One region of the Mesorhizobium vachelliae genome, then DNA from elsewhere that is predicted to be linked to it. Evidence: predicted binding sites of a transcription regulator. Region 1 holds the regulator's gene; each other region holds the start of a gene.
What was found. The regulator PhoB, encoded in region 1, activates phosphate uptake and scavenging genes when phosphate is short. The targets are predictions, from matches to a motif close to TGTCATNNANCTGTCAT.

Region 1 (7,123 bases):
GGAAGGCATCCTCAGCGAAAGCAAGGCCAGTGAGCCGACGGCGTTGAAACGCGGCCGGCCGCAGATCGGCCTGGCGCTGAACCCCGAAGCCGCGGCGGTGCTGACCGTGGTGTTGTCGCTCAACTTCCTGTCGGTTGCCGTGATCGACTATGCCGGCCAGGTGGTTGCCGAGGAGCAGCAGCGCCTGGACACCCTTGTCATGCCCCGCGACGAGCTGATCGGCCAATGCATGGCGATCGTCCGGCGCCGGCTGCAGGATCCCGACCTCGACCTGGGCAGCGTCGCGCGCATCGCCATGGGGATCCAGGGCATCACCGATTCCCACTCACGCGCCATGCTGTGGTCGCCGATCACGCCGCTGACCGACATTCCGTTCGCCGACCTCCTCGAGAAGGAATTCGGCATTCCCGCCACCATGGAGAACGACTGCAACATGATGGCGGTGGCGCTGCAATGGCGCGATCCCGATCGCTATCGCAACGACTTCATCGCCATCCTCTTGTCGCACGGCATCGGCATGGGTTTGGTGCTGAAGGGCGCGCTGTTCACGGGCACGCATTCCTCGGGCGGCGAGTTCGGGCACATGATCCACCGTCCGGGCGGCGCGCTTTGCCGCTGCGGCAGGCGCGGCTGCGTCGAGGCCTATGCCGGCAATTACGCGATCTGGCGCAGCGCCATGGGAATAAGCGAGGATGCCGCGCCGACCGACGTCGGCGATGCCGACATGCGCGCGCTGGCCGCGAAGGCCCGGCAGGAGGACGGCCCCGAGCGAGAGGCCTATCGCCGGGCAGGCGAGGCGCTGGGCTTCGGTCTCGGCAGCCTTTTCGCCCTCATCGACCCGGCGCCGGTCGCCATGGTCGGTGTCAGCGCGGCCGCATTCGACCTGATCGAGCCGGCGCTAAGGGAGGCGATCGCCCAGACCGCCGGCGGCCAGCACTCCGAATCGATCTCCTTCGACACCGAGCCGAACGAATTGCCGCTGATCCGCGAAGGCTGCGCCATGCGCGCGCTGACCTTCGTCGACCAGGAGATTTTCGCGCCGGGAGGCCAGGCGAGAAGCGGCGCGGGGAAGAACGTCGCCTGATCAGCCTTGAAGTGATCGTCGGTTTCCATGTCCTGCTAGAGCATGTCTCCCGAAAGTGGAAGCCGGTTTCGGGACGAAGACATGCGTAAAATCAAAAGCCTAAGCGCATGAAGCGAAGCGCTTTAGGCGCTGGAAGTTAGCGAAGACCCCGCAGCTTCGTCATTCCAGGGCGGAGCAGGAGCGAAGCTCCGTCGCGTAGACCCTGGAATCCATGCCGTTACCTCGATCGCAGGCGCAGCGGAGCAGAATTCTGCACCGCCCCGGCGCCTCGAAGTCACGGAATGGATCCTCGGGTCTGCGCTGCGTCGCTACGCTCCTTGCTCCGCCCGTGGATGACGAAGCATGAGCGTCTCGGCTAATCGCCGACGCATGCGATCCGCTGACACAGAACGGTCAGCGTCTTCGCACCCTACCCCTAATCCTCGCGGATCGCGTACCCCGCCCCGCGGATGGTGCGGATGACGTCCGGCATGCGGCCGTTGTTGACCGCCTTGCGCAGGCGGCCGACATGGACGTCCACGGTACGCTCGTCGATATAGATCGTCTCGCCCCAGACATTGTCGAGCAGTTGGCTGCGCGAGAACACGCGGCCGGGATGACGCATCATGAACTCGAGCAGGCGGAACTCGGTCGGGCCGAGCCTGATCTCGCTCTTCTTACGATAGACGCGGTGCGATTCGCGGTCGAGCACGATGTCGCCGACCTTGAGCACGCTGGACAGCACCTCCGGCTTGGCGCGGCGCAGCAGCGCCTTGACGCGGGCCATGAACTCCGGCGTCGAGAACGGCTTGACCAGATAATCGTCGGCGCCGGTCGAAAGGCCGCGCACGCGGTCGCTTTCTTCTCCCCGCGCCGTCAGCATGATGATCGGCAGCCGCTCGGTCTCGGGCCGCATCCTGAGACGCCGGCAGAGCTCGATGCCGGACACCGCAGGCACCATCCAGTCGAGCACGAGCAGGTCGGGAACGTTTTCCTGAAGGCGGATTTCGGCCTCGTCGCCGCGGGTCACCACTTCCACCTGGTAACCTTCGGATTCGAGATTGTAGCGGAGCAGCACCCCCAGCGGCTCCTCGTCCTCCACCACCATGATGCGTGGCGCGATCATCGGGGTAACCTTCTCGTCAGGCCGCCGGCGCCGACATTGCCGTCTCGTCCTGCTTCGGACGGTTGGCGGGCAATTGCGTGCCGGTCAACACATAATAGGCGTTCTCGGCGATGTTGGTCACATGGTCGCCGATGCGCTCGAGATTCTTGGCGCAGAACAGAAGATGCGTGCAAGCGGTGATGTTGCGTGGGTCCTCCATCATGTAGGTCAAAAGCTCGCGGAAGACGGAGGTGTATTTGACGTCGATGCGCTCGTCGTCGTTGCGAAGCTTGGCCAGCGCCGTGGCGTCGCCCACTGTGTATTCCTGGATCACGCCCTGGACCTGGATCAGCACCAGCTGCGCCATGGAATCGATCGAATGCGTGAGGTCGCGCGGCGCGGCGCTGACGCCGACCGAGCCGACGCGCTTGGCGATGTTCTTGGCGAGATCGCCGATGCGCTCGAGGTCGCCCGCCATGCGGATCGAGCCGACCACGTTTCGAAGATCGTCCGCCATCGGCTGGCGCTTGGCGATCAGCGTGATGGCGCGGTCGTCGAGCTCGCGCTGACGCGCGTCCATGATGGCATCGTCGGAGACGACGCGCTGCGCCAGCGCATTGTCGCTTTCAAGCAGCGCCCTGGTCGAGGCGCCGACCATCGAGCCGGCGAGGTCGCCCATGTCGTTGATGAGCCGGCTAATCTGCCTCAAGTCCTCGTCGAAAGAGGCGACGGTATGTTCGGCCATGATGATGTCCTCGTATGTCTTCAGCCGAAGCGGCCGGTGATGTAGTCCTGCGTGCGCTTCTCGCGGGGCGAGGTGAAGATCTTCTCGGTCCGGTCGAACTCGACCAGCTCGCCCAGATACATGAATGCCGTCTGCCGCGAGACGCGCGCCGCCTGCTGCATGTTGTGGGTGACGATGACGATCGTGTAGTCGGCCTGCAATTCGTCGATCAGTTCCTCGATCTTGGCCGTCGACAGCGGATCCAGCGCCGAGGCCGGCTCGTCGAGCAGGATGACCTCGGGCTTCACCGCCACGGTGCGGGCGATGCACAGGCGCTGCTGCTGGCCGCCCGACAGGCTCTGGCCGCTGGCGTTGAGCTTGTCCTTGACCTCGTTCCAGAGCGCGGCGCGCTTCAGCGCCGACTCAACGCGGTTGTCCATCTCCGCCTTGCTGATCTTCTCATAGAGCCTGACGCCGAAGGCGATGTTTTCATAGATCGACATCGGGAACGGCGTCGGCTTCTGGAACACCATGCCGATCTTGGTCCTGAGCAGGTTGAGGTCCTGCGAGCGGTCGAGGATGTTCTTGCCGTCGAGCAGCACCTGGCCCTCGGCGCTCTGCTTCGGATAGAGCTCGTAGATGCGGTTCAAAACGCGCAGCAGCGTCGACTTCCCGCAGCCCGACGGGCCGATGAAGGCCGTCACGCTGCGCTCGGGTAGGGACAGGTTGATGTCCTTCAGCGCCTTCGACTGGCCATAGTAGAAGTTGAGGTTCTTGACCTCGATCTTGGCCTTCTCGACGGTCGTGTCGGGTGCGTTCAGGTCGGTGGACAACATCGGTTTCATCTGTCCTCTCTGCGTCCGGTTAGGCTGCGGGCGAAGATGCTCAGCCCGAGAACCGTCAGGGTGATTATGAGTGCGCCCGTCCAGGCCAGCTGCTGCCATTCCTCATAAGGGCTGAGAGCGAACTGGAAGATGGTCACCGGCAGGCTGGCCATCGGGGCATTGAGATTGCTCGACCAGAACTGGTTGTTGAGCGCGGTGAAGAGAAGCGGCGCCGTCTCGCCGGAGATGCGGGCGATCGCCAAAAGGATACCGGTGACGATGCCGGACAGCGCCGCGCGGTAGGCGACGGAGCGGATCACCACCCAGCGCGGCGCGCCGATGGCGGTGCCTGCCTCGCGCAGCGCGTTGGGCACGAGGTTCAGCATGTCCTCGGTGGTGCGCACCACCACGGGGATCACCAGGATCGACAGCGCGACGGCGCCGGCAATCGCCGAGAAATGCCCCATCGGCCGTACCAGCAGCTCATAGACGAACAGGCCGATGATGATCGACGGCGCCGACAAAAGGATGTCGTTGATGAAGCGCACGATCGTCGTAAGCCGCGAGAAGCGCCCGTATTCGGCCATGTAGGTGCCGGCCAGCACACCGATCGGCGTGCCGACGACGATACCGATGATCGTCATCACGATGCTGCCGTAGATGGCGTTGAGCAGGCCGCCGGCATCGCCGGGCGGCGGCGTCATTTGCGTGAAGACGGCGAGGTTCAACCCGGAGAGCCCCTTGTAGAGCAGGGCGCCGAGGATCAGCGCCAGCCAGGCGAGGCCGATGCCCGCCGCGACGACGCACAGCGCCATCATCACCGCATTCTTGCGTTTGCGGCTTTGGTGAAGCGATTGGGCAGTCGACATCGGTCAGGCTCCCGTGCGGCTATCGATGCGCAACAGCATGTAGCGTGCGAGCGCGAGGATGATGAAGGTGATGATGAACAGGATCAGGCCGAGCGACACCAGCGAGGACGTGTAGAGAGCGCCGTCGGCTTCGGTGAATTCGTTGGCGATGGTCGCCGAGATCGTCGTGCCCGGCGCGAACAGCGAAGCGCTGATGCGGTGCGCGTTGCCGATGACGAAGGTGACGGCCATCGTCTCGCCGAGCGCGCGGCCGAGGCCGAGCATGACGCCACCCATGATGCCGACGCGGGTATAGGGGATGGTCACGCGCCGGGTCACTTCCCAGGTCGTGCAGCCGATGCCGTAGGCCGATTCCTTCAGCACCGCCGGCACCGTGTCGAACACGTCCTTGGTGATCGAGGTGATGAAGGGCAGCACCATGATGGCGAGGATCAGCGACGAGGTCAGCAGGCCGATGCCGTAGGGCGGACCGGCGAACAGGCTGGAGAGGCCCGGTATGCCGTGGAAGATGTTGATGATGAAGGGCTGCACCGTCGTCTGCAGGAACGGCGCGAAGACGAACAGGCCCCAGATGCCGTAGATGATCGAGGGAATGCCGGCGAGCAGTTCGACCGCGATGCCGATCGGGCGCCGGAGCGGGCGCGGGCAAAGCTCGGTCAGGAAGACGGCGATGCCGATGCCGATCGGCACGGCGATGAGTATGGCGATGGCCGAGGTGACGATGGTGCCGTAGATGGGCGCGAGCGCGCCGAAATTCTCGGTGACCGGGTTCCAGGATTCGGTGGTCAGGAAGGAGAAGCCGAACTTCGACAGCGCCTCCCACGAGCCGGCGATCAGCGAGATCGCGACGCCGCCGAGGAGAACCAGCACGAGGATGGCGGAAAGGCGCGTGGCCGTCCGGAAGGCCATGTCGGTGAAGGCGAAGCGGCGCACTGTCGCTTCTCTGGTCCGCAGGGCGGACGATGTCGCGGCTTCGGAAACGGCTGTCATTGAGCCCCTCGCATTTCGAAAGAGACAGGAGGGCGCCAAAGACGCCCTCCTTATTCCGCAGGTATTATATTACATGCCGGAGTAGAGCGGCTTGCCGCTCGCGTCGACGATGTCCTTGCCCCACATTTGCTCGACGCTCTTCACGACGGCGTCGGGCATCGGGACGTAGTCCAGGCTGGAGGCCAGGTCGTCGCCCTTGGCATAGGACCAGGCGAAGAATTTGAGCGCTTCGGTCGTGGCCGCCGCGTCGTCCGGCTTCTTGTAGACGAGGATCCAGGTGGCCGACGTCATCGGCCAGGATTCAGCGCCCGGCTGGTTGGCCAGGATGACGCCGTAGCCCGGCTGCGAGCTCCAGTCGGCATTGGCCGCGGCGGCGGAGAAGGCAGCGGCGGTCGGCTCGACCTTCTTGCCGTCCTTGTTCACCATGTCGGCATAGGTGAGCTTGTTCTGCTTGGCATAGGCATATTCGACATAGCCGATCGCGCCGCCGGTCTGCGAGACGTTGTTGGCGACGCCTTCATTGCCCTTGGCGCCGATGCCCACCGGCCACTCGAGCGCGGTGTTGACACCGACTTTCGACTTCCAGTCGGCGCTGACGTCGGCCAGGTAGTAGCTGAAGTTGAACGTGGTGCCGGAGCCGTCAGAACGGTGGACGACCGCGATCGCCTGGTCGGGCAGCTTGACGGAGGGGTTGAGCTTCTTGATCGCTTCGTCATTCCAGTTGGTGATCTTGCCAGCGAAGATGTCGGCCAGCGTCGGACCGTCGAGCACCAGCTCGCCCGGCTTGACGCCTTCGAGGTTGACGACCGGAACGATGCCGCCCATCACCATCGGGAACTGAGCGAGCCCGGTGGAGTTGAGATCCTCGCCCTTCAGCGGCGCGTCGGAAGCGCCGAAGGTCACGGTCTTGGCCTTGATCTGCTTGATGCCGCCGCCGGAGCCGATCGACTGGTAGTTAAGGCCGATGCCGGTCTCCTTCTTGTAGGCGTCGGCCCACTTCGCATAGATCGGATAGGGGAAGGTGGCGCCGGCGCCGGAAATGTCGGCAGCCATCGCGGCGGTGATGCTAAGGGTTGATGCCGCAGCCATTGCAATCGCAACGGCCGCCGAGCGGATGAAATGTCTCATGTGGCCTGCTCCTGTTCGGAAGATGGTCTTTCGGCACCCGTTCTATCGGCGCCCGGTGAGCGCAATAGCCCTCGATTATTACAGTCGCATGACAGTTTCGTGTCAGCCCAGTAACGCCTGAAAAGGGGATATCTGGAGAGGTCCGAGCGACCTCGAAGGACCGGCCGGAGTTTGCCGCGGGAATCAGTAACTTGTCTGACTTTTGAATCAAAAATTATCCCGGCGGCCGGGTCACGGCCGCCGGGAAATAAAATCCGGACGAGAGTGCGTTGCCTGAAAGCCAGAGCGGATCATGGCATGGCCGTCGCCGAAAACAGGGCCCGTTGGGGTAGAGTCGACGCTGTTTCTTGTTGGCGGTCGCTGCTCCCGCCCGTAACTGAAAGGCGGAATCAATGACTACATTGTCCGAACTTGGCTCAT
Region 2 (7,123 bases), on a different contig from region 1:
CTGGGCCAGATGTTTACTCCGGCGGAAGCTGGCGAGGGAAAAAATGCCGCGCTATAGGCAGTGCGATCCAACCCGAGGCGACCCCAGAGGCGACCCATGTCCTTCATCCCCGACACTTCGACGCTCATCCAGTTCGCCATCGCCACAATCATCCTGGCGATCACGCCTGGGCCGGATATGACGCTGTTCGTCTCGCGCACGCTGAGCCAGGGCCGCGCCACCGGCTTCGCCTCGATGGCCGGCGCGCTCTGCGGCACGCTGATCCACACCACGCTGGTGGTGGTCGGCATCTCGGCGCTGATCGTCGCTTCGCCGATGGCCTTCTTCGCCTTGAAGATCTTCGGCGCGGGCTATCTGGTGTTCCTGGCCTGGCAGGCGATTGCCAAGGGGTCGGCCTTCTCGCCGGAGAAGAGGACGGGACCGCAAGTCTCGTTGTTCCGCAGCTGGGCGGCCGGGCTTGGCGTCAACCTGCTCAACCCGAAGATCATCCTGTTCTTCATGACCTTCCTGCCGCAATTCGTCTCCGCGCACGATCCCCATGCGTCCGGAAAACTGTTCTTCCTCGGCATGATGTTCATCGCGCTGTCGATCCCGGTGACGGCGCCGATGGTGCTGGCCGCGGAGAAATTCTCGGCGGCGATGAAGGCCAGCCCGCGCATCACGCGCGTGGTCGACTATCTGTTCGGCGGCGTGTTCTCGGCTTTCGCGCTCAGGATCCTGACGGCACAGGCGAAGTAGCGTTCACGGCTCCAGCGCCTCGCGGCGCCAGCTTCCGGCCCAGCGGCCGGCGGAGAGCCAGTAGAAGATGCCGCCGACCATGCCGGAGCCGATCACGGCCAATCTGGCGTTGGTCGCGGTGACATCGAAATTCGGATCGCCGACGCGGTGGACGAAACCGAGGAAGGCAAGGGCGATGACGGCGCCGCCAATTGCATAAAAGAGCCAGTCTCGGCGGGTGAGCACTTCGGCAATCAGGATCACCACAGCCGCCGGCATGAAGGCGAAATAGGCGACGAACAGCGCCACGAAAGGCACCGAGAAATAGAGCGAGGCAGTGGCCGTCGGCTCGGGGTTGGCCGGCGTGTAGCCCAGATGCGCCAGGACGAGGATGTTGAGGAAGGCGCTCGCCGCCAGAGAGGCGACGATATAGCCGATCAGGATGACGGCAAAGCGGATGAGGTAGGCGATGAGGCGCCTCACGCCTCGCCGTGCCCCGCGATCATCATGGCTTCCAACGCCAGGCGGTCGACCTTGCGCATGCGTTCGGACTCCGACTTCAGCTGGCCGCAGGCGGCGAGGATGTCGCGGCCGCGGGGCGTGCGGATCGGCGAGGCGTAGCCGGCGTTGTTTATATAGTCGGCAAACTTCTCGATCGTCTCCCAGTCCGAGCACTGGTAGTTGGTGCCGGGCCAGGGGTTGAACGGGATCAGGTTGATCTTGGCCGGAATGCCCTTGAGCAGCTTGACCAGCGCCTTGGCGTCGTCGAGGGAATCGTTGACGTCCTTCAGCATCACATATTCGAAGGTGATGCGCTTGGCGTTGGAGAGGCCGGGATAGGCCTTGCAGGCGGCAATCAGGTCCTTCAGCGGGAACTTCTTGTTGATCGGCACCAAAAGGTCGCGCAAATCGTCATTGGTGGCGTGCAGCGAGATCGCCAGCATGACGCCGATCTCCTCGCCGGTGCGGGCGATCTCCGGCACGACGCCGGAGGTGGAGAGCGTGATGCGGCGCTTCGACAGGGAAAGCCCGTCGCCATCCGACGCGATCAGCAATGCCTTCTTCACCGCCTCGAAATTATAGAGCGGCTCGCCCATGCCCATCATGACGATGTTGGAAACTTTTCTGCCCTCGGCCGGCACGATGGCGCCGTCCGGCGTGTCGCGGTCGGGGAAGTCTCCGAGCCGGTCGCGCGCGGTCAAGAGCTGCGCCAGGATCTCTTCCGTCGTCAGGTTGCGCACCAGCTTCTGTGTGCCGGTGTGGCAGAAGGAGCAGGTCAGTGTGCAGCCGACCTGCGAGGAGATGCAGAGCGTGCCGCGGCCTTCCTCGGGGATGTAGACGGTCTCGATCTCGACGGGACGACCGGCGCCGCGCGGCGGGAAGCGAAACAGCCATTTGCGCGTGCCGTCGGACGAGATCTGTTCCTCGACGATCTCGGGGCGCGCGACGGTGAAGTGCTTGTCGAGCTCGGCGCGCAGGTCCTTGGAAATGTTGAACATATGCGCGAAGTCGGAGACGCCGCGCACATACATCCAGTGCCAGAGCTGCTGGGCGCGCATCTTGGCCTGGCGCTCCGGCACGATGCCGGCGCCGACAAGCGCTTCGCCGAGCTCGGCGCGAGTCAGGCCGATCAGCGACGGCTTCTCGGTCGGTGTTGCGCGGCGCAAGGCGTCACGGGCGCCTTCGGCGTTGAGGTCGATCGAAATGGTCATGGTTGCGCCAATATAAGCGATTTGCGGCTGATTTCAGCATCTGCCGGAGAAGGAAGCGCGGCGCATAGCACAGCTTGAGGCCGGAGTCATGCGCCCGGCGGCGCTTTCAGGCTATCGCAAAGGTCAGTCCTTGGCGTTCGCAGCCTGCGCCAGCACATTCAGGAGCTGGTTCGTGTTGTCGATCGAGAATTGCACGCGCTCGCTGGCCCAGGCCGTTTCGGAATAGGCGATCGGCGTGCCCTTCATGTCCACGTCCACTTTTTTCGTCAGCACGATGGGCTGCGTCTCGGATTGCGCCAGCCGCCGCGCCTCTTCCCTGGTCGGCAGCCGTACGATGATATCGGTGCGCAAGCGGATGTAGTCGGTGACGCCGTATTCGGCGAGGATGATGCTGACATTGCGGCCGTTGCGCCTGGCCTTGTCGAAGCCGGGGAAGCGGCGCACTGGATAGTAGGCGTTGGAAAAGTCGATCGGCTCCCCGTCGGCAAGACCAAGCCGGACGATGTGATAGACGGGTTCGCCGGGCGGCAGCCTGAGCGCCTCGCTGACCCGCCGGGGCGCCGCGATCTCTTCTTCCTTGATTGCCTGACCCAGCGGCTCGCGGCCCTGTTCGAGCAGATTCTGCGAAAAGCGCGTCCGCTCCGACAGGCGGTAATCCAGCCGCGGGCCGCGCACGAAAGTACCTTTTCCCTGCTCGACCTGAACCAGGCCGCGGTTCTGAAGCTGCGCCATCGCCCGCCGGATGCTGTGACGGCCAACCCCGAAACGCTCCATCAGCTCTGCCTCTCTCGGCAGTTGCATGTCGTCGCCGAAACGACCGGCGGCAATTTCGGCGGCCAGTTCCTCTTCGACATGCTGCCATTGGCCATGCAACATCTTGTTTTGCATCGTGTTCCTTCCTGAGCGGCGGCGCATTCATTCGCTGCCTTCAGTCAATGTCATTCGAATGACAATTATTGGACGCAGCGGGTCTTGGCAACGCCAGCGCGCATCCGACCCCGTGTCACACAAGGGATATCCCCCGCGCTTACGATCGTGGCGGAATCGGCACGGACGGGTTCCCCCTACACATGCCTGTCATCAAGTCGCGTTACGAATTCATCCGAATGAAATTGAAACATTCGGATGAATAAGGCGATTTGATATGAACCAGATAAGCCGACGTCAATTCATGGCAGGCGCGACCGCCTTGGCAGGGGCCGGTCTTGCGCGCGTGGCGCCAGCGTTTTCCGCCGATGCGAGGATCGAGATCTCGAGCACATGGGGCGCCGACAAGCCGTTCCAGAAGGTTGTCGATGCCTTCAACGACAAGAAGCTGGGCGTCACGGTCGTCAACCGCTTCGACGGCGACTATGAGGCCGCCACCGCCAAGGCGGTCGCCAGCATAGCGGCGGGCCGCCCGCCGGCTATGATGATCACCGGCTGGAAGTTCGGCTATTTCGCCAGGCGCACGCTTGGCGCCCGCGACCTGCGCGAGATCAATTCCGCCAAGGCGGATGCGATCGCGGCCAATTTCAATCCCTCGGTCCTGCCGCTGGTGACCATCGATGGCGCCCTGATCGGCCTTCCCTGGGCGATGTCGACCCCGATAACCTTCATCAACAGCGAACTCTGGCAGCAGGCCGGGCTCGATCCGGCCCTGCCGGAAACCCCGGATGCCGACTGGCTTTACAATTCGGCCCGGCAGCTCGACAGCAAGCTGAAAGACAAGCACGCGACCTATCGTTCGGCGCTGGCGCTGTCCAACAACGAGTGGACGAGCCAGTCCTTCATCCAGAATGCCGGCGGCTTCATCGTCGACCCGGACGGAAAACTGGCGCTCAACAGTCCGGAAGCCATCGCCGGCATGGAGCGCTATTGCGCGCCGGCCTATGATGGCCTGTGGCTGCCCGTCAGCGCCAAGGAGCAGGACGCGGCCTTCGAATCCGGCGCGCTGGCGATCTGCACCACCAGCTCGACCCGCGCCACGACGTTCCCGTTCGGCGCCGCAAAGGCCATCACCACGAAGTTCCCCGGCCTGCCCGGCCATGCCCGCAAGATGAACAGCGGCGGCAATTTCCTTGCCGTCTACACGCACAACCAGGAGCAGGCCGACGCCTCGCTCGCCTTCCTCGAATTCTGCGCTTCCAAGGAAGGTCAGGCGATCTGGTCGAGCGTGGGCTATCTCAACACCTCGGTGCACGACATCCCGCTGATCAACGACTTCATGAAGCCCGCCGCCGGCCAGCTCGCCGACGGCCTCACGGCCGAAACCATCTGGCCGGGCAAGCGCGGCCTGGAGGGCCAGACCATCTGGCGCAAATGGGTTTCGCGCATGCTCCTGAAGGAAACTTCCGTCGCCGACGGCATGAAGGGCGCGAACGACGAGCTTGCTGCCCTCATCGCCGCCGGATGAGCGCACTGCAATACCGATCGCTGCACAGGCTGCTGGCTCCCTACCTGTTCGTGGGGCCGGCGGTCCTGGCGGTCGTCGTCTTTCTCTATGGCCCGATCGTCGGCTCGGCCGCCTTGTCGGTCCTCGACTGGAATCTTTTGTCGTCGGACATCCGTTTCGTCGGCACCGCCAATTACGTCGCCATGTTCGCCAGCGCCGATTTCCAGCTGTCGGCATGGAACACGCTGCTTTACTGCGCGATCCTGATCCCGGCGCAGATCATCCTGCCGCTGATCCTGGCGCTGATGATCCATTCCGTGCGCGGGTCGCGCATGGACGCGGTCTATCGCGGCATGCTTTTCCTGCCGACCATCCTCGCCTTTTCGGTCGCCGGCGTCGCCTGGTCGTGGCTGCTCAACCCGGTCAACGGCCTTTTCAACGAGGTCCTCACATCGCTCGGCCTCGCGCGGCTGCGCTGGCACACGGATCCGGACCTGGCGCTGCCATGCGTAGCGCTGATCACGTTCTGGAAGACATTCGGCCTGAACATGCTTTTGTGGCTGGCGGCGCTCGCCAATGTTCCGCACGGCCTGCGGGAGGCCTCCCGGCTCGACGGCGCCAGCCGCTGGCAATATTTCTGGACCATCGAACTGCCGATGATCACGCCCACCGCCTTCTTCATCTCGGTCACCACGCTGTTCCATATCCTTGACGACATCGTCGGCGTCATCGACGTCCTGACGCATGGCGGGCCGGCGGGACGCAGCAGCAGCATCCTCTATTTCCTGTGGCAACAAGGCATGCAGTTCTTCCAGTTCGGACAGGCCAGCGCTGTCGCCATGATCATCATCGTGGTGGTGCTGTCGGTTACCTGGATGCAGTTCCGCATCGGGGAAAAGCGGGTCCATTACGGATGAGCGCGCAATCCCTGCCGGCGCATCTGTCCCTTGAGCGCGCGATCATTCACGTCGTCCTTCTGTGCCTGAGCGTCGCGACGGTGTTTCCGCTCGTCTGGATGGTGACGTCCGCCTTCACGCCGAACGAGCTGATCGCCGCCAAGGCGATCCGGCTCTGGCCGGAGCAGCCGACGCTCTCGAACTTCACCATCGCAGCCAGCCGCCATCCGATCTGGATGTGGCTGTGGAACTCTATCCTGACCTCGACCCTGATCACGCTCGGCAAGCTGGTGCTGGCGCTGCCCGCCGGCTACGCCTTCGGCCGCCTGGAATTTCCCGGACGAAAATTCCTGTTCTGGCTGGTGGTGGCGACGATGTCGTTTCCGACCGTGCTCGCCATCATCCCGACCTACATCGCGGTCGTCAAAGTGCAGGCCTTCGACACCTATGGCGCGATGATCGTCCCCTCCGTTCCCTATATCGGCTTCTACGTCTTCTATTTCCGCCAGGCCTTCCGCTCGCTGCAGGGCTCGATGTTCGAAGCCGCGCGGATGGACGGCGCAGGCCTCTGGCGGCAATTCTGGGAGATCGCGGTGCCGAATGTCATCCCGGCGATCGCGGCGCTTTCGGTGATTTCCTTCATGGGGGCCTGGAACATCTACCTCTGGGGCCAGCTGGTGCTGGAGGACAGTTTCCGAAAGACGCTGACCACGGGCATCGCCGCCTTCGCCGATCTCGACGGCGCCGAGGTGCTGTGGGGTCCGCTGATGGCAACGAGCCTGCTGTCCGTGGCGCCCGTCCTGGCCTTGTTTCTTCTCGCGCAGCGCTTCATCGTCGATGCGCTGGCGCCAGGACTGGACGAAAAGTAGCAGCATATGGGCAAAGTCGTCGTTATCGGCCACGTCAACCACGACCGCGTCTGGTCACTTACGGCGCCGCTCGCGTCGGGCGCGCGCATCACCTATTCCAGCCGAACCGTCAGGCTCGGCGGCGGCGGTTTCCGCACCGGCATCGAGCTCGCCAGGCTCGGCAACGACGTGCGGCTGATCAGCAACCTGGCGGATGACGATCATGGTCGGGCGGCGCTGGCGGCGTTGATGGCGGGCGGCATCGATGTCGGCGGCGTCGGCATGCTGGACGGTGAAACCCGGTTCACCGATATCCTGCTCGAGCCGAATGGCGAGCGCACCATCCTGAACAGCGGCGAGCAGATCAAGCCGCGGTTTTCGGCACAGGGGCCGGTCAGCGGCGACGCCGCCTATCTCAACGCGCTTATGCTCGGCGACGAGGTCGCCGACTCCCTGGAGACGATCCCGCTCGTGGTGTCGCAGTTTCCGCTGCGCAGCGCATCGCCGCGTCCGGCCGACATCGTGATTGGATCGCACGCCGATTTTCCGGGGCAAGACATCCATCGCGTCTGGGAC
Region 3 (7,123 bases), on a different contig from region 1:
GAGATTGCCGTAGCCTGCCTTCATCTCGGCGAGATATTTCGCTGAAGCCGGGATCGCCTGCTCGATGTCGAAGGAATTGGCCAGGCCGCGCATCTTGGCGGTGCCGGGCATGAATTGCGCGATGCCTTCCGCGCCGACCGGGCTCACCGCACTCGGATCGAAGCGGCTTTCCTTCCAGATCAGCCGGGCGAAGAAATCCTTGGGCAAGCCGTTCTTGCCGGCCTCGGTCTCGATCAGATCGCAGACGCGGTCGATCAGCCGTTTGGCTGCCGATTTCGACTGCGGCGGATCCGCCGACGCGGCCGCCACCCAACTCAAGCAGCAGAACAAGGCCAGGGTCACCGTAAGGAAACGGTGCATCGGCCTACTCGGCCGCTGCCTTGCCGTGTCCGTAGCGCTGCTCGATATAGTCGCCGACCATCTTCTCGAAATCCTGCGCGATCGAGGGGCCGCGCAGCGTCGCCGCCTTCTTGCCGTCGATGAAGACCGGCGCCGTCGGAGTCTCCCCGGTGCCGGGCAGCGATATGCCGATATCGGCATGCTTGGATTCGCCGGGGCCGTTGACGATGCAGCCCATCACCGCGACCTTGAGGTTCTCGACACCGGGATATTTCTCGCGCCACACCGGCATGTTCTTGCGGATATCGGCCTGGATGCTCTGGGCGAGCTCCTGGAACACGGTGGACGTCGTGCGGCCGCAGCCGGGGCAGGCCGCGACGATCGGCACGAACTGCCGGAAGCCCATGGTCTGCAAGAGTTCCTGCGACACCTGCACCTCGCGGGTGCGGTCGCCATTCGGCTCCGGCGTCAGCGAGATGCGGATCGTGTCGCCGATGCCCTGCTGCAGGAGGATGCCCATGGCGGCGGACGAGGCGACGATGCCCTTGGTGCCCATGCCGGCCTCGGTGAGACCCAGATGCAGCGCGTGGTCGGAGCGGGTGGCAAGCTCGGTGTAGGCGGCGATCAGGTCCTGCACGCCGCTGACCTTGGCCGACAGGATGATCTTGTCGCGGCCAAGCCCGATCTCTTCCGCCATCTCCGCCGACAGGATCGCCGACTGGACGATCGCCTCGCGCGTCACTTCCTGCGCGGTGAGCGGCGAGCGCTTCGCCTGGTTGTCGTCCATCAGCCGGGTCAAAAGCTCCTGGTCGAGCGAGCCCCAGTTGACGCCGATGCGCACCGGCTTGTCGTGTTTGATCGCCATCTCGACGATCGCCGCGAACTGGCGGTCCTTCTTGTCCTTGAAGCCGACATTGCCGGGATTGATGCGGTATTTGGCCAGCGCCTCGGCGCAGGCCGGATGATCGGCGAGCAGCTTGTGGCCGATATAATGGAAGTCGCCGACCAGCGGCACGTCGACGCCGAGCCTGAGCAGCCGCTCATGGATGCGCGGGACCGCCGCCGCGCTCTCGTCGCGGTCGACCGTGATGCGCACGATTTCCGAGCCGGCGCGGTGCAGCGCCGCGACCTGGGCGACGGTCTGGTCGACATCGGCCGTGTCGGTGTTGGTCATCGACTGCACGACGACCGGGGTGCCGCCGCCGACCGTCACGCCGCCGACCGTCACGCCAACCGATGTCCGGCGCGGGAAGGGAGAGGAAAAATATCCGGTCATGCCGGCCGCCTTCATCTGAAAGTTCCGGGCATGAGGTGGCGGAGCAAAGATGGCTTGTCAATGGCAACCGGCCGGCAAGGCCCTCAATTCCGCAGCCATCCGATCAGCCGCCACGCGGGTCGAAGGAGCATCGGCCTGAGGATGCGCGCCCAAACGGTCAAGAGATTCAGTGTAAAGTACCAAGCCGGCGGCATTCCTTGCCACCGGGAGGCTGCACCGCGGCGGGGGCGGTTATGGTGCCTGGAAGAGCTTCAGTGTGTCGTGGGGCTCGCCTTCAGCTTTTCAATCTCGTCCTTGATTGCCAGCTTGCGTCGCTTGAGATTCACGATTTCGAGGTCGTCTACCGAAGGATGGTTCATCGCATCGGTGAGCTCGCGCTCGATATCACCGTGTTTCCGCTGCAACTCATCAAGATGGGATGCAAGAGACATGATTGGTTCTCCCTTTCATGGTTTCCTCGATTGCAGCCGTCGCGGGCGCCTCCACCGCAGGTTGCGACTGTGACGGCACAATGACAGTTTGCCACCAACCGATCTCGATGTCGAATGCCACGTGGTAGCATTCCACGACAAAGTGAAATGTGATAAGGGCTGCGCGCCGGTCGCAAAGAAACAGACGACCGGCCCCGCCCAGACAGCCCGATTGGGCGATGCATACGCAGACGGTAGATAATGTCCGAACAGGAACAGGCTGAAATACGCCTCGAATATTCCCGGCTCAAACAGGAACACGCCGATTTCGACGCCGCCATCAACGCGATGATCGCCACAGGCTGCGACCCGCTTCAGATCCAGCGCATGAAGAAGAAGAAGCTGATGCTGAAAGACCGGCTGTCGGCGCTGGAAGACCGCATCATTCCCGACATCATCGCCTGAGCGGATCGCGCTACCGCCCCCGCTCCGTCACGAGACTGCTCCGTCACGAGATCGAAAGCCGCGCCGCGCGCTCGCGCAGCACGGCAAGAAGCTCGCCCGTCCGCTCCTCGGAGGTATCGATCGGCACCACCAGGCACATCGTCGCCTCGACCTTGCCGGGAGCCGAGAACACGGGCGCCGCAAGACATTTGGTGTAGGCGTCGACCAGGCCCGACGTGACGCAATAGCCGGTGACGCGGGCCTTTCCGATATCGTCGATGAAATCGTCGAGTTCCAGCTTGCGACCATCCGGCAGCACGAGATCGTCTTGCGTGACCATCGCCTCGATCCGGCTGCGGTCGAGGCCGGCAAGCAGCAGCCGGCCGGAGGCCGTCCATGGCAGCGGGATCTGCAGGCCGGTGGCAGAGCTGATGCGGAACGGCCTGGTGCCGGGGCTCGAATGGACGATCGTGTAGCGGCCGCTCTGCAGCATGCAGAGCTCCGAGGTTTCGCCCGTCTCGCGCGACAACGTGTCGACCTCCTGGCGGCCGCGCCTGAGCAGGTCGTTGCCGCGCATATAGGCCATTCCATAGAGATAGAGCTTCTTGCCGAAATAGACGCGGTTGCCGTCGCCGGCCATCTCCAGGAGCCCGGCCTCGACCAGTTCGCGCACCAGCGTGTAGGTCGTCGAGCGCGGCGCGTTCAGCCCCTTGGCCAGTTCGCCGATGCCGATCGCCCGCTGATTGGCATGCAGGAATTCCAGCATGTTCAAGACCCTGTTGAGGCCCTTCTCGCGCGAGCCCGCCGGCCGCTCTTCACCCGCGCCCTCGCTCGGCCACCCGCTCACCGTTTCACTATCTTGCATTGTCGATTCCTGGTGCTAGTATCTGTCTTGTACAGGATACATGCGTCTCTTGTAAGAGACAATCGCTGATTGCGATACGTGTCTCAGCCGCATTGGGGAACACAACATCAAAGGAGGTCGCCGTGAACGACACATCCGGCAGACGTGATTTTCTGAAACTGGGAATGGCGGGACTGGCCACCGCCGGGGCGCTCACCGCCATCAGCGCCGAGAAGGCGGCGGCGCAAGCCGCGTCCGACAGCGTGCTGCGCACCGCGCTCGATCGCGGCAAGCTCATCGTCGGCACCGGCAGCACCAATGCGCCGTGGCATTTCGAGAACGATGCCGGCGAACTCGTCGGCATGGACATCACCATGGGCCGCATCCTCGCCAAGGGCCTCTTCGACGACGCGACCAAGGTCGAATTCGTCACCCAGGATCCGGCGCAGCGCATTCCCAACGTGACGACCAACAAGGTCGACATCACCATCCAGTTCATGACCATGACCGCGCAGCGCTCGCAGCTGATCCACTTCTCGCGGCCCTACTATGTCGAAGGCGTCGCGCTGTTGACGCTGCCCGGTTCCGAGAACAAGACCTTCGACAAGCTCCTGGCGAATGGCGCCAACACGCGCATCTCGATCCTGCAGAATGTCGACGCCGAAAGCTCGGTGCATTTCGCCTTGCCGCAGGCGCAGGTGATGCAGATCGATACCCAGGCCAACGTCCTGCAGGCGCTGGAATCGAAGCGCGTCGACGCCGCCGCGGTCGACCTCTCCACAGTGCGCTGGCTCGCCTCGCGCAACCCGGACAAATATTTCGACGCCGGCAAGAGCTGGTACTCGATGCTTTACGGCGCGGCGGTCAGGCAGGGCGACCTCGACTGGCTGACCTTCGTCAACCAGACCTTCACCATCGCCATGTTCGGCCATGAGACGGCGCTCTACGACGCCGCCTTCAAGGAATATTTCGGCCAGGAGCCGCCGCCGCGGCATCCGGGCTTCCCGGTCATCTGACCGGCCATACGACGAGCCGGCGGAAGGAGCGGCTCCTTCCGCCTGTTTTCCTCGACACCGGCGCGAGGGCGGCGGAACCTATCCGTCGCACCGCAGCGATTGAGACGGACGCATGGGCTATACGCTCAATTTCAACCTGATCTGGCGGCATTTCGACAAGCTGTGGGGCGGCCTGCTGCTCAGCCTCGAGCTTGCCGTCATCTCGATCGCCATCGGCATCGTCATCGGGCTGGTGCTTGCCGTCTGGTACGTTTCGGCCGGCCGCGTCGTGCGCGCCATCATCGCGGCCTATGTCGAATTCATCCGCAACGTGCCGCTGATCCTGCTGGTCTATCTGGTCTTCTACGGCCTGCCGACCGTCGTCGACATCGCTTACAGCGCGCCCACCTCGTTTGTCCTGACGCTGTCGGTCTATAGCGGCGCCTATCTGGTGGAAGTGTTCCGCTCCGGCTTGGAAGCCGTGCCGCGCGGCCAGCTCGACGCCGGCAAGGCGATCGGCCTGACGCCGTGGCAAAGGCTGATCCATGTCCGCCTGCCGACGATGATGCGCATCACGCTGCCGGCGCTGTCCAACACCTTCATCTCGCTGTTCAAGGATACTTCGGTCGCCTCCGTCATCTCGGTGCCGGAGCTCACCTATGGCGCGCAGTGGATCAACTTCAACACCTTCCGCATCGTCGAGGTCTACCTGGTGACCACAGCGATGTATCTGTTGACCGGCTATGCGCTGCTGTTCGCGCTACGGTTGGTCGAACGCCGGTTCAGTGTGGCGCGCTGACATGCTTAGCCAGATCGCCTACGCCCTGCCATTCCTCGCCCAAGGCTTCGCGCTGACGCTTTGGGTGTCATTGCTGGTCGTGGTGCTGTCGCTGATCGCCGGCGTCATCCTCGGGGTCGGCTTGGTCTATGGACCCGCGCCGCTGCGCTGGGCGGTGCGCATCTTCTCGGACACCATCCGCGGCATCCCGATCCTGGTGCTGATCTTCTTCGTCTATTACGGCCTGCCAGCCGTCGGCGTGCACCTGCAGTCCTTCTGGGCTGCGGTGCTGGCGCTGACCTTGTTCAAGACCGCCCAGGTCGTCGAATATCTGCGCGGCGCCGTCGCCTCCATTCCAAAGGGCCAGTCGGAAGCGGCGATGGCGATCGGCCTCACCTTCCGCCAGCGGCTCGCCTATGTCGTCTTCCCGCAGGCCTTCCGCCGTTTCCTGCCGCCCTGGATCAACGGCGTCACCGACGCGGTGAAGGGCAGCGCGCTGGTCTCGCTGCTCGGCATCACCGACCTGATGCAGGCGATCAACCAGGTCATAGGCCGCACTTATGAGGCGATGCCGCTCTATATCCTCGGCGCTCTCATCTACTTCGCCGTCAACTACGCGCTCTCCTACGCCAGCCGGCGGCTCGAACGGCGCTTCGCCTTTATCCGGGACTGACACGATGGCCACCAGTTCGAACGACAGCCCAGCACTTCTCGACATTGCCGAGGTCTCGAAATCCTTCGGCTCGGTCAGCGTGCTGCGCTCGGTCAGCCTGCAGGTAGCCAAGGGCGAGGTCGTCACCATCATCGGCCCTTCGGGCAGCGGCAAGACCACGCTGCTTCGCTGCGTCAATTTCCTCGAAAGCTACGACAGCGGCTCGATCCGCATCGACGGCAAGGAGGTCGGTTTTAGAGACGGCGGCACGCGCCAGCGGCGCAGCGAACGCGATTTGGCCGCCATGCGCGCCGAGACCGGCATGGTGTTCCAGAGCTTCAACCTGTTTCCGCATCTGAGCGCCGCCGGCAACATCATGCTCGGCCTCACCAAGGTTCGCGGCAAGAGCAAGGCGGAAGCGCGCTCGATCGCCGAGCATTGGCTCGGTCGCGTCGGCCTCGGCCACAAGGCCGACAGCCTGCCGGCGGAACTCTCCGGCGGCCAGCAGCAGCGCGTCGGCATTGCCCGCGCCGTCGCCATGGAGCCCAAGATCCTGCTGCTCGACGAGATCACCTCGGCGCTCGACCCGGAGCTCGTCGGCGAGGTGCTGGCGGTGGTGCGCAGCCTGGCGGAAGACGGCATGACGATGGTGATGGTGACCCATGAGATGGCCTTCGCCCGCGATGCCTCCAGCCGCATCGTCTTCATGGCCGATGGCGGCGTTTCGGCGGTCGGGCCGCCGAAGGAGGTCCTTGCCGCGGAGACCAGCAACGAGCGCCTTCGCACATTTCTGGCGCGCTTCCGCGCCTCGCATTTCTGAACGCGGATGGCTGTTGGCCATTCAAGGAGTACGCCTTCCATGTCGCCTTACATCCGGCTCGCCGAACTCGGCTTGACGCTGCCCGAGCCGCCGACGCCCATCGCCAATTTCGTCACCCACGCCGAGAGCGGCCGGTTGATCTTCCTCTCTGGACAGGGGCCGTTGCGCGCCGACGGCACGCTGTGCACCGGCAAGGTCGGCGACGACGTCACCGTCGAGCAGGCCTATGAGCATGCCCGCCTCACCGGCCTTAACCTGCTTGCCGTCATGCATGCCGCAGCCGGCGATCTCGGCCGCATCGTGCGCGTCGTCAAGCTGCTCGGCTTCGTCAATGCCACGCCGACCTTCAGCGACCACCCCAAAGTGGTCAATGGCTGTTCCGATCTCTTCGCCGATGTCTTCGACAAGACCGGCGGCCATGCCCGCTCGGCGATCGGCGTCGGCTCTTTGCCACGAAACATCACTGTCGAAATCGAAGCGGTCGTCGAGATCGCGGCCTGACTTAACGGAGTCCATTCAAATGAAGACCTATTCCGACGCCGGCTCCAACACCACGATCCGCGAG
Region 4 (7,123 bases), on a different contig from region 1:
GTCAAGGACATCAAGGCGCTTGCGCTGAAGAAATTCCGCGACCAGCAGAACGCCTTCATGGCCGAAGGCCTGAAGCTGGTCATCGACGCGCTTGATCTCGGTTGGTCGATCAGGACCTTGGTCTTCGCCAAGGCCGGGCGGGGCAACGCGGCCGTCGAAAAGGCCGCAGCGCGGACCGTTGCCGCCGGCGGCACGGTGCTCGAAGTATCGGAGAAGGTGCTGGCGGCCATCACCCGGCGCGAAAACCCGCAAATGGTGGTCGGCGTCTTTGCCCAGCAGACCGTGCAGCTGAGGGACATCCGCGCCAGGGACGGCGATGTCTGGGTGGCGCTCGACCGGGTGCGTGACCCGGGCAATCTCGGCACCGTGATCCGCACCGTCGACGCCGTAGGCGCCAAGGGCGTCATCCTGGTCGGCGACACCACCGACCCGTTCTCGCTGGAGACGGTGCGCGCCACCATGGGCTCGGTCTTCGCCGTGCCGGTCGCCAGGGCGACCGAGCAAGCTTTCCTGGCCTGGCGGCGAGATTTTTCCGGCCTGGTCGTTGGAACGCACCTCAAGGGCGCCGTCGACTATCGCTCGGTCGATTTCTCCAGGGGCCCGGTCTTGTTGCTGATGGGCAACGAGCAGCAGGGCCTGCCGGACAGCCTCGCCGAAAGCTGCGACCGGCTGCTCCGGATACCCCAGGCCGGCCGGGCCGATTCGCTCAACCTGGCGGTCGCCACCGGCGTGATGCTGTTCGAGATCCGGCGCGGCGCATTGAAGCTCGAGCCCGCCAACGATATCCGATGAAGACTGGCGATGAGGACTGACAAGTGAAATCCTGGTCTCCTTACGTCGTGCTGGTCGTCATCGCCATTGCGCTCGATCAGTGGATCAAGCAGCTGGTCGAGAACGGTCTCGCCTTTCAGGAGAAGGTCGATCTCCTGCCGTTCCTGGCGCTGTTCCGCACCTATAACACCGGCATCGCCTTCTCGATGTTCCAGTCCTTCGGCGATACCGGCCTGGTGATCATCGCCGTGCTCGTCGTCGCCTTCGTGCTCTATCTCGCCACGCGCACGCCTGCCGGTCATGTCGTCGCCCGCATCGGCTTTGCGCTCATCATCGGCGGCGCGCTCGGGAACCTCATCGACCGCGCCATCTACGGCCACGTCATCGACTATATCCTGTTCCACACGCCCGTCTGGTCCTTCGCCGTGTTCAATCTCGCCGACGCCTTCATCTCGCTCGGCGCGGCACTTGTCGTCTTCGACGAGCTGATCGGCTGGCGGCACGAGGCCAAGCCGCAGGATCCAAGGAATTGACCTCACGCGGTTGAGGCCGCAGACTTCTCACCAGCCAAAACCGAGGAGAAAAAAGTGACCGACACCTTCAAAGCCATCCTCGTTTCGCGCGATGCCGAGAAAAAGCAGTCCGTCGATGTCGTCGACCTCACCGAGGCCGACCTGATGGAGGGCGACGTCACCGTTGCCGTCGAGGCGACGACGGTGAACTACAAGGACGGGCTCGCCATCACCGGCAAGGCGCCGGTCGTGCGCCGCTGGCCGCTGGTCCCAGGCATCGATTTCGCCGGCACGGTCATTTCCTCCTCGCATGCTGACTGGCGCAAGGGCGACAAGGTCATCCTCAATGGCTGGGGCGTCGGCGAGACGCATTACGGCGCCTATGCCGGCCGCGCCCGCGTCAAGGGCGACTGGCTGGTGCCGCTGCCCGAGGGCATGAGCGCGCATGACGCGATGGCCGTCGGCACGGCAGGTTACACGGCCATGCTCTCCGTCATGGCGCTGGAGCGGCACGGCATCGTGCCCGACCGTGGCCCGGTGGTGGTGACAGGCGCTGCCGGCGGCGTCGGCTCGGTCGCCATCTCGCTCCTGTCGAGCCTCGGCTACCATGTCATCGCCTCGACCGGCCGCAACGCCGAGAGCCCCTATCTGATCGACCTCGGCGCGGCCGAGGTGATCTCGCGCGAGGAGCTTAGCCAGCCGGCGAAGCCGCTCGCCAAGGAGCGCTGGGCGGGCGGCGTCGACTCGGTCGGCAGCCATACCTTGGCCAACGTGCTATCGATGACCTCCTATGGCGGTGCGATCGCCGCCTGCGGCCTGGCCGGCGGCATGGACCTGCCGGGAAGCGTCGCGCCCTTCATCCTGCGTGGCGTCTCGCTGCTCGGCATTGATTCAGTTATGGCGCCGAAGGACGTTCGCCTGGAGGCATGGCGCCGCATCGGCACCGACCTCGACTTGAAGAAGCTGTCGACACTGTCGCGCACGATCGGTTTCGACGGCCTTGTCGCCGCCGCGCGCGACATCGTCGACGGCAAGATCAGGGGCCGCGTCGTCGTCGACATGTAGCTGGAAATCGCGGGTTTTCGCCCGCGCCTGCGGGCGGCCGGAATTCGCGCGATCGCTAAAATTCGAACGATCCCTCCCAGTCTTCCATAATTTCTGTCTGGCATGGTCCGCGCATGGTCGCGGACTCCGACATCAGACAGGATAGCAAAGCCGCGGGCGCTGACAGGCTCATCGCCGATGCGCCGAAGCGGCAGGTGCTTATCGCGCCGCCGCTCGCTCCCGAACTGCCTACCGCCACCAGCCATGAAGGCTTGCCGTTCTTGACGATCGTCGCCATCGCCGTCATGGCGGGGCTCGCGCATCTCACTGGAGCGCCGATCATCGTCACCGCCGGCCTCGCCGTTGCGGCCTTTGCCGGCCTGGCCATGCATCTGCGCAGCCGCCGCGACGAGCGGCGCACCGCAGCATTGCTCGACGAGACCGCGGCCCGCAGCCGCGCCGAGATCGAGACCCTCGCCGACCGCATGTGGGAGATGCAGGAGAGCGAGGAACGCTTCCGCGGCCTGATCGACGCGCTAGGCGATCTCGTCGTCCATCGCGACCGCGACGGCCACATCGTTTATGCCAACAGCGTCTTTGCCTCGCTTGTCGACGTTGACGCGCGCAATCTTGCCGGCAAGACCTTGTCCGAGCTTGGCATCGATGTCGGGGTCGTTCCCGACGCCGCCTTCTCCGATCATGAATGCCTGAGCTCCACCGATGTCGCGATCCGCACCCCGGGCGGGCCGCGCTGGTTCTCCTGGATCGAATTGTCGGTGCGTGACAAGGACACGGGCGCGGTCTCTCACCGGGCGATCGCCCGCGACATCACCGCCCGCAAGCGCGCCGAATCCTCGCTGATCACCGCGCGCGAGCGGGCCGAATATGCGAGCCAAGCCAAGTCGCGCTTCCTCGCCACCGTCAGCCACGAGATCCGTACGCCGATGAATGGCATCATGGGCATGGCGAAGCTGCTTGCCGATACCGACCTTTCGCCCGAACAGCGCACCTATGTCGGCGCTGTCTCCACCTCGGCCAGCGCGCTGCTCGCGCTCATCGAGGACCTGCTCGACTATTCCAAGATCGAGGCCGGCCGCTTCGAGCCCGAGCCGCAGCCGACCTCGCTGCGCGAGATCGCTGACAACATCATCGAGCTTCTGGCCGCAAAGGCTTTCGCCAAGAACATCGGCCTCGGCTGCCATGTCGAGCCCGACGTGCCGCAGATGATCACCGCCGATCCCGGCCGCGTGCGCCAGGTGCTGCTCAACCTCATCGGTAATGCGGTGAAGTTCACCGACGCGGGCGGCGTGCTGCTCACCGTGGCGCGCGCCCGCACCGAAACCACCGACCGCATCTGCTTCACCGTCGCCGACACCGGCCCGGGCCTGCGCGAAGAGGACCTGGAGCGCATTTTCGAGGAGTTCGAGCAGTCCGACGGCACCTCGACCAGGGTGCATGGCGGCGCCGGCCTCGGGCTTGCCATCTCGAAGCGGCTGGCGACGGCGATGGGCGGCACGATCTCGGTCTCCAGCCGACTCGGCGAAGGGTCCGAATTCGTCCTAGAGCTTCCCGCGGTCGCGGCAACCGAGCCGCCGCCGCATCGCCACAACATCCTTGCCGACCGGCGGGCGGTGATCGTGTCGAAAAACGCCACCGAGGCCGATGCCATCGCCCGCGCGATCAGAGCCCATGGCGGCATTGTCGAGATCGCGGCGACACCAGGCCAAGCCGCTCCCTTCGCTGCTGGCTGCAACGTGCTCCTGATCGACGCCGCGCTCGAAAACAGCGACGGCAGGATGCTCAGGCGGCTGCGCGACTCGGGCTTTGCCGACTGCGAGGCCATCACCCTGATCGCGCCGACCGACCGCGGCATGCTCGGCGAATTCCGCGCCAGCGGCTACGCCACTTTCCTCGCGAGACCCGTGCGCGGCGAGACCTTGCTGCGGGTGCTGTTGACCAGCCACGGCTCCACGCTCGTCCAGCCGCGGCCGGAGCCGCGCGAGGCTGCCTCGGTGCGCAAGCGCGATCAGGGCCTGTCGGTGCTGATCGCGGAAGACAATGACATCAACGCCATGCTCGCCCGCGCCACGCTGCTCAAGGCCGGGCATCGCGTCAAGATCGTCGGCAACGGCAAGGCCGCGGTCGATGCCGTTACCGATGCCGGCCTCAAGTTCCGCTTCGACGTGGTGCTGATGGACCTGCATATGCCTGTCATGGACGGGCTCGATGCGATTGCCGCCATCCGCCGCCACGAAGAGTCCCTGGCCATGCCGCCGATTCCGATCATGGTGCTTTCGGCCGACAGCCAGGAAAAGACCCGGCATGCCGTGCTCGCCCATGGCGCCAGCGGCTTCGTCACCAAGCCGCTCGACCCGGACGCGCTCGTCCAGGCGGTCGAGGGCCAGGTTGCGGCTTAAGGAAATTTTCAACCCTTGAATGCCTTGGCTTGCCTGGCTTTGGCGGCCACAAGATAGCCGGTTGAGGGTATTGCCCAGCCGACAAAGTATTGCCCGCCACGTCGTATCACGGTACTGTCACAATCCTGTTGCACCTACACCGTATCCCCGTGCCAAGAGGGATGGCTCGAAGGAGAATCACTCGTGCATACAGTCGTGCCTGAATGTGACACTCGGCCGAACGCCGGCGGCGCCCTGCTCGCTGCCCGTAGCGCCGACGCCGTCGCAAGCGGTGCTCCGCTGGGCCGCATCGGCAATCTCGAAGTGCGGCTCGCCCGCAACGAGGCCGAGATCGCCGCCGCCCAGGAAGTCCGCTATCGGGTTTTCTACGACGAGCTCGGCGCGAGGAAGGACCTTTTCCAGGCGCAGGACCGGCGCGACGCCGACCGTTTCGACCCGCTCTGCGATCACCTTCTTGTGTTTGACACCTCCCTTCCCGGTCCCGAGCATCGCCGCATCGTCGGCACCTACCGCTTGCTGCGGCAAGAGATCGCCGCGGCCGCCGGCGGCTTCTATTCCGAGGGCGAGTTTGAGCTCACCAAGCTGATCGCGCGGCATCCCGGCCAGCGCTTCCTCGAGCTCGGCCGCTCCTGCGTTCTGCCGGAATACCGCTCCAAGCGCACCATCGAGGCGCTCTGGCAGGGCATCTGGGCCTATATCAACCACTACGGCATCGGCGTGATGACCGGCTGTGCCTCCTTCCATGGGATCGTGCCGGCGGCGCATGCCGAGGCGCTGACCTATCTCGCCCATCATTGCCGCACCAACTCCGCCTGGGACGTTCGCGCGGTTCCGGGACGCTACTGCTCGATGGACCTGATGCCGATCGAAGCGGTGAACACCAAGGCGGCGATCGCCGCCATGCCGCCGCTGGTCAAGGGTTACCTGCGCGTCGGCGCCCGCATCGGCGACGGCTGCGTCATCGACCACGAATTCTCGACCGTCGATGTCTTCGTCGTCATGCCGGTCAAGGAGATCGGCGCCCGCTACGTCAACTACTATGGCGGTGAAGGGCAGCGCTTCGCGGCATAGGCAGTAGGCAGTAGGCAGTAGGCAGTAGGCAGTAGAAAAACTGCGACGGCTCACGCTCTGGTGGCTATTCCCTATTGCCTGATCCCTATCTCCTATTCCCTCTCTTTATGGAATGTCTTCCGGCCTTCGCCCCGGCCGGCTCTTGTAAGCCGGAAACGACCAGCCGAATTTGAGCGCCCCGCCGCGCACCATGAATGCGCCCGCGAAGCCGAGCAGGCTGGAAGCCAGCGCCGGCAGGCCGGCTAGATCGCCAAGGGTGAAGATAGCGGCGCCGGCAAGGGCGGCCGTTACATAGATCTCGGGCCTGAGCAGCACCGAGGGTTCGCCGGCAAGCAGGTCGCGCAAGATGCCGCCGAAGGTCGCCGTCAGCACGCCCATGACGACCGACACGACGGGAGAGCCGGTGATCGCCAGCCCCTTGGCCGCGCCCATCACCGAGAACGCGGCCAGGCCGATGGCGTCGAGCCAGAGCAGCAATTTGTAGCGGGATTCGAAGCGGTGGGCGCTGAAGAACACCAGCACCGCGACGACGGCGCAGATCAGCACATAGCCGCTGTTGGCGACCCAGAACACCGGCAGGTTGAGGATGACGTCGCGCAGTGTTCCGCCACCAATGCCGGTGACACTGGCCAGGAACAGGAAACCGATGATGTCGAGCTGCTTACGCGATGCCGCAAGCGCGCCCGTCGCCGCGAAGACGGCGACGCCGGCATAGTCGAGCAACGCGATGGGATTCATGAATGAGCGAGTAGTGAGTAGCGAATAGTGAGTAGCAATGAATATCACGAAGCTGTGCTGTTGCTAGCCAGCTTCCCTACTCACTACTCACTACTCCCTATTCGCTATCAAGCATCCTTCTCGGCCTGCTCGTTCACCGGGCCCGGCTCAGCCTTCGCCTCGGCGGCAGCCTTCGGACCGCCCTTGGCGACGCCGACCATAGCCGGCCGCAGCACGCGCTCGCCGATCGAATAGCCCGGCTGCACCACCTGGACGACAGTGCCGGCCGGAACCTCCGGATTGGGCACCTCGAACATCGCCTGGTGGAAGTTCGGGTCGAACTTCTCGCCTTCGGGAGCGAGTTTCTTCACGCCGTGGCGCTCCAGCGCCGAAAGCATGGCACGTTCGGTGAGATCGACACCTTCGATCAGCGCCTTGAACCCGGCGTCGCCGCCGGCTTTCGCCTCGGCGGGGATCGCGTCCATCGCGCGGCGCAGATTGTCGGACACCGACAGCATGTCGCGCGCGAAATTGGCGACGGCGTAAGTCCGCGCATCATGGACGTCGCGCGCGGTGCGCCGCCGCAGGTTC

Region 2: a site for PhoB is predicted at 3,365-3,381, ahead of phnF (phosphonate metabolism transcriptional regulator PhnF). Genes of this name have one in related genera too.
Region 3: a site for PhoB is predicted at 2,116-2,132, ahead of RFM41_RS09975 (YdcH family protein). Genes of this name have one in related genera too.
Region 4: a site for PhoB is predicted at 4,860-4,876, ahead of olsB (l-ornithine N(alpha)-acyltransferase). Genes of this name have one in related genera too.

Annotation. Positions count from the first base shown of each region.
Region 1 covers NZ_JAVIIR010000010.1:32,025-39,147, reverse strand. Annotated here, with positions in the region: gene RFM41_RS20980 (ROK family protein) at 1-1,084, shown strand, start outside; gene phoB (phosphate regulon transcriptional regulator PhoB) at 1,500-2,189, opposite strand; gene phoU (phosphate signaling complex protein PhoU) at 2,206-2,913, opposite strand; gene pstB (phosphate ABC transporter ATP-binding protein PstB) at 2,934-3,737, opposite strand; gene pstA (phosphate ABC transporter permease PstA) at 3,734-4,585, opposite strand; gene pstC (phosphate ABC transporter permease subunit PstC) at 4,589-5,575, opposite strand; gene pstS (phosphate ABC transporter substrate-binding protein PstS) at 5,645-6,703, opposite strand.
Region 2 covers NZ_JAVIIR010000003.1:217,215-224,337, reverse strand. Annotated here, with positions in the region: gene RFM41_RS07930 (LysE family translocator) at 97-738, shown strand; gene RFM41_RS07925 (hypothetical protein) at 742-1,200, opposite strand; gene rlmN (dual-specificity RNA methyltransferase RlmN) at 1,197-2,429, opposite strand; gene phnF (phosphonate metabolism transcriptional regulator PhnF) at 2,553-3,317, opposite strand; gene RFM41_RS07910 (extracellular solute-binding protein) at 3,574-4,824, shown strand; gene RFM41_RS07905 (carbohydrate ABC transporter permease) at 4,821-5,720, shown strand; gene RFM41_RS07900 (carbohydrate ABC transporter permease) at 5,717-6,568, shown strand; gene RFM41_RS07895 (PfkB family carbohydrate kinase) at 6,575-7,123, shown strand, end outside.
Region 3 covers NZ_JAVIIR010000003.1:620,401-627,523, reverse strand. Annotated here, with positions in the region: gene RFM41_RS09985 (transglycosylase SLT domain-containing protein) at 1-360, opposite strand, end outside; gene ispG (flavodoxin-dependent (E)-4-hydroxy-3-methylbut-2-enyl-diphosphate synthase) at 365-1,615, opposite strand; gene RFM41_RS09975 (YdcH family protein) at 1,867-2,046, opposite strand; gene RFM41_RS09970 (YdcH family protein) at 2,287-2,490, shown strand; gene RFM41_RS09965 (IclR family transcriptional regulator) at 2,534-3,334, opposite strand; gene RFM41_RS09960 (transporter substrate-binding protein) at 3,457-4,329, shown strand; gene RFM41_RS09955 (amino acid ABC transporter permease) at 4,442-5,107, shown strand; gene RFM41_RS09950 (amino acid ABC transporter permease) at 5,109-5,759, shown strand; gene RFM41_RS09945 (amino acid ABC transporter ATP-binding protein) at 5,764-6,558, shown strand; gene RFM41_RS09940 (RidA family protein) at 6,598-7,059, shown strand; gene RFM41_RS09935 (aminotransferase class V-fold PLP-dependent enzyme) at 7,079-7,123, shown strand, end outside.
Region 4 covers NZ_JAVIIR010000001.1:548,663-555,785, forward strand. Annotated here, with positions in the region: gene RFM41_RS02740 (TrmH family RNA methyltransferase) at 1-792, shown strand, start outside; gene lspA (signal peptidase II) at 816-1,304, shown strand; gene acuI (acrylyl-CoA reductase (NADPH)) at 1,359-2,348, shown strand; gene RFM41_RS02755 (ATP-binding protein) at 2,462-4,744, shown strand; gene olsB (l-ornithine N(alpha)-acyltransferase) at 4,928-5,815, shown strand; gene RFM41_RS02765 (trimeric intracellular cation channel family protein) at 5,921-6,553, opposite strand; gene grpE (nucleotide exchange factor GrpE) at 6,661-7,123, opposite strand, start outside.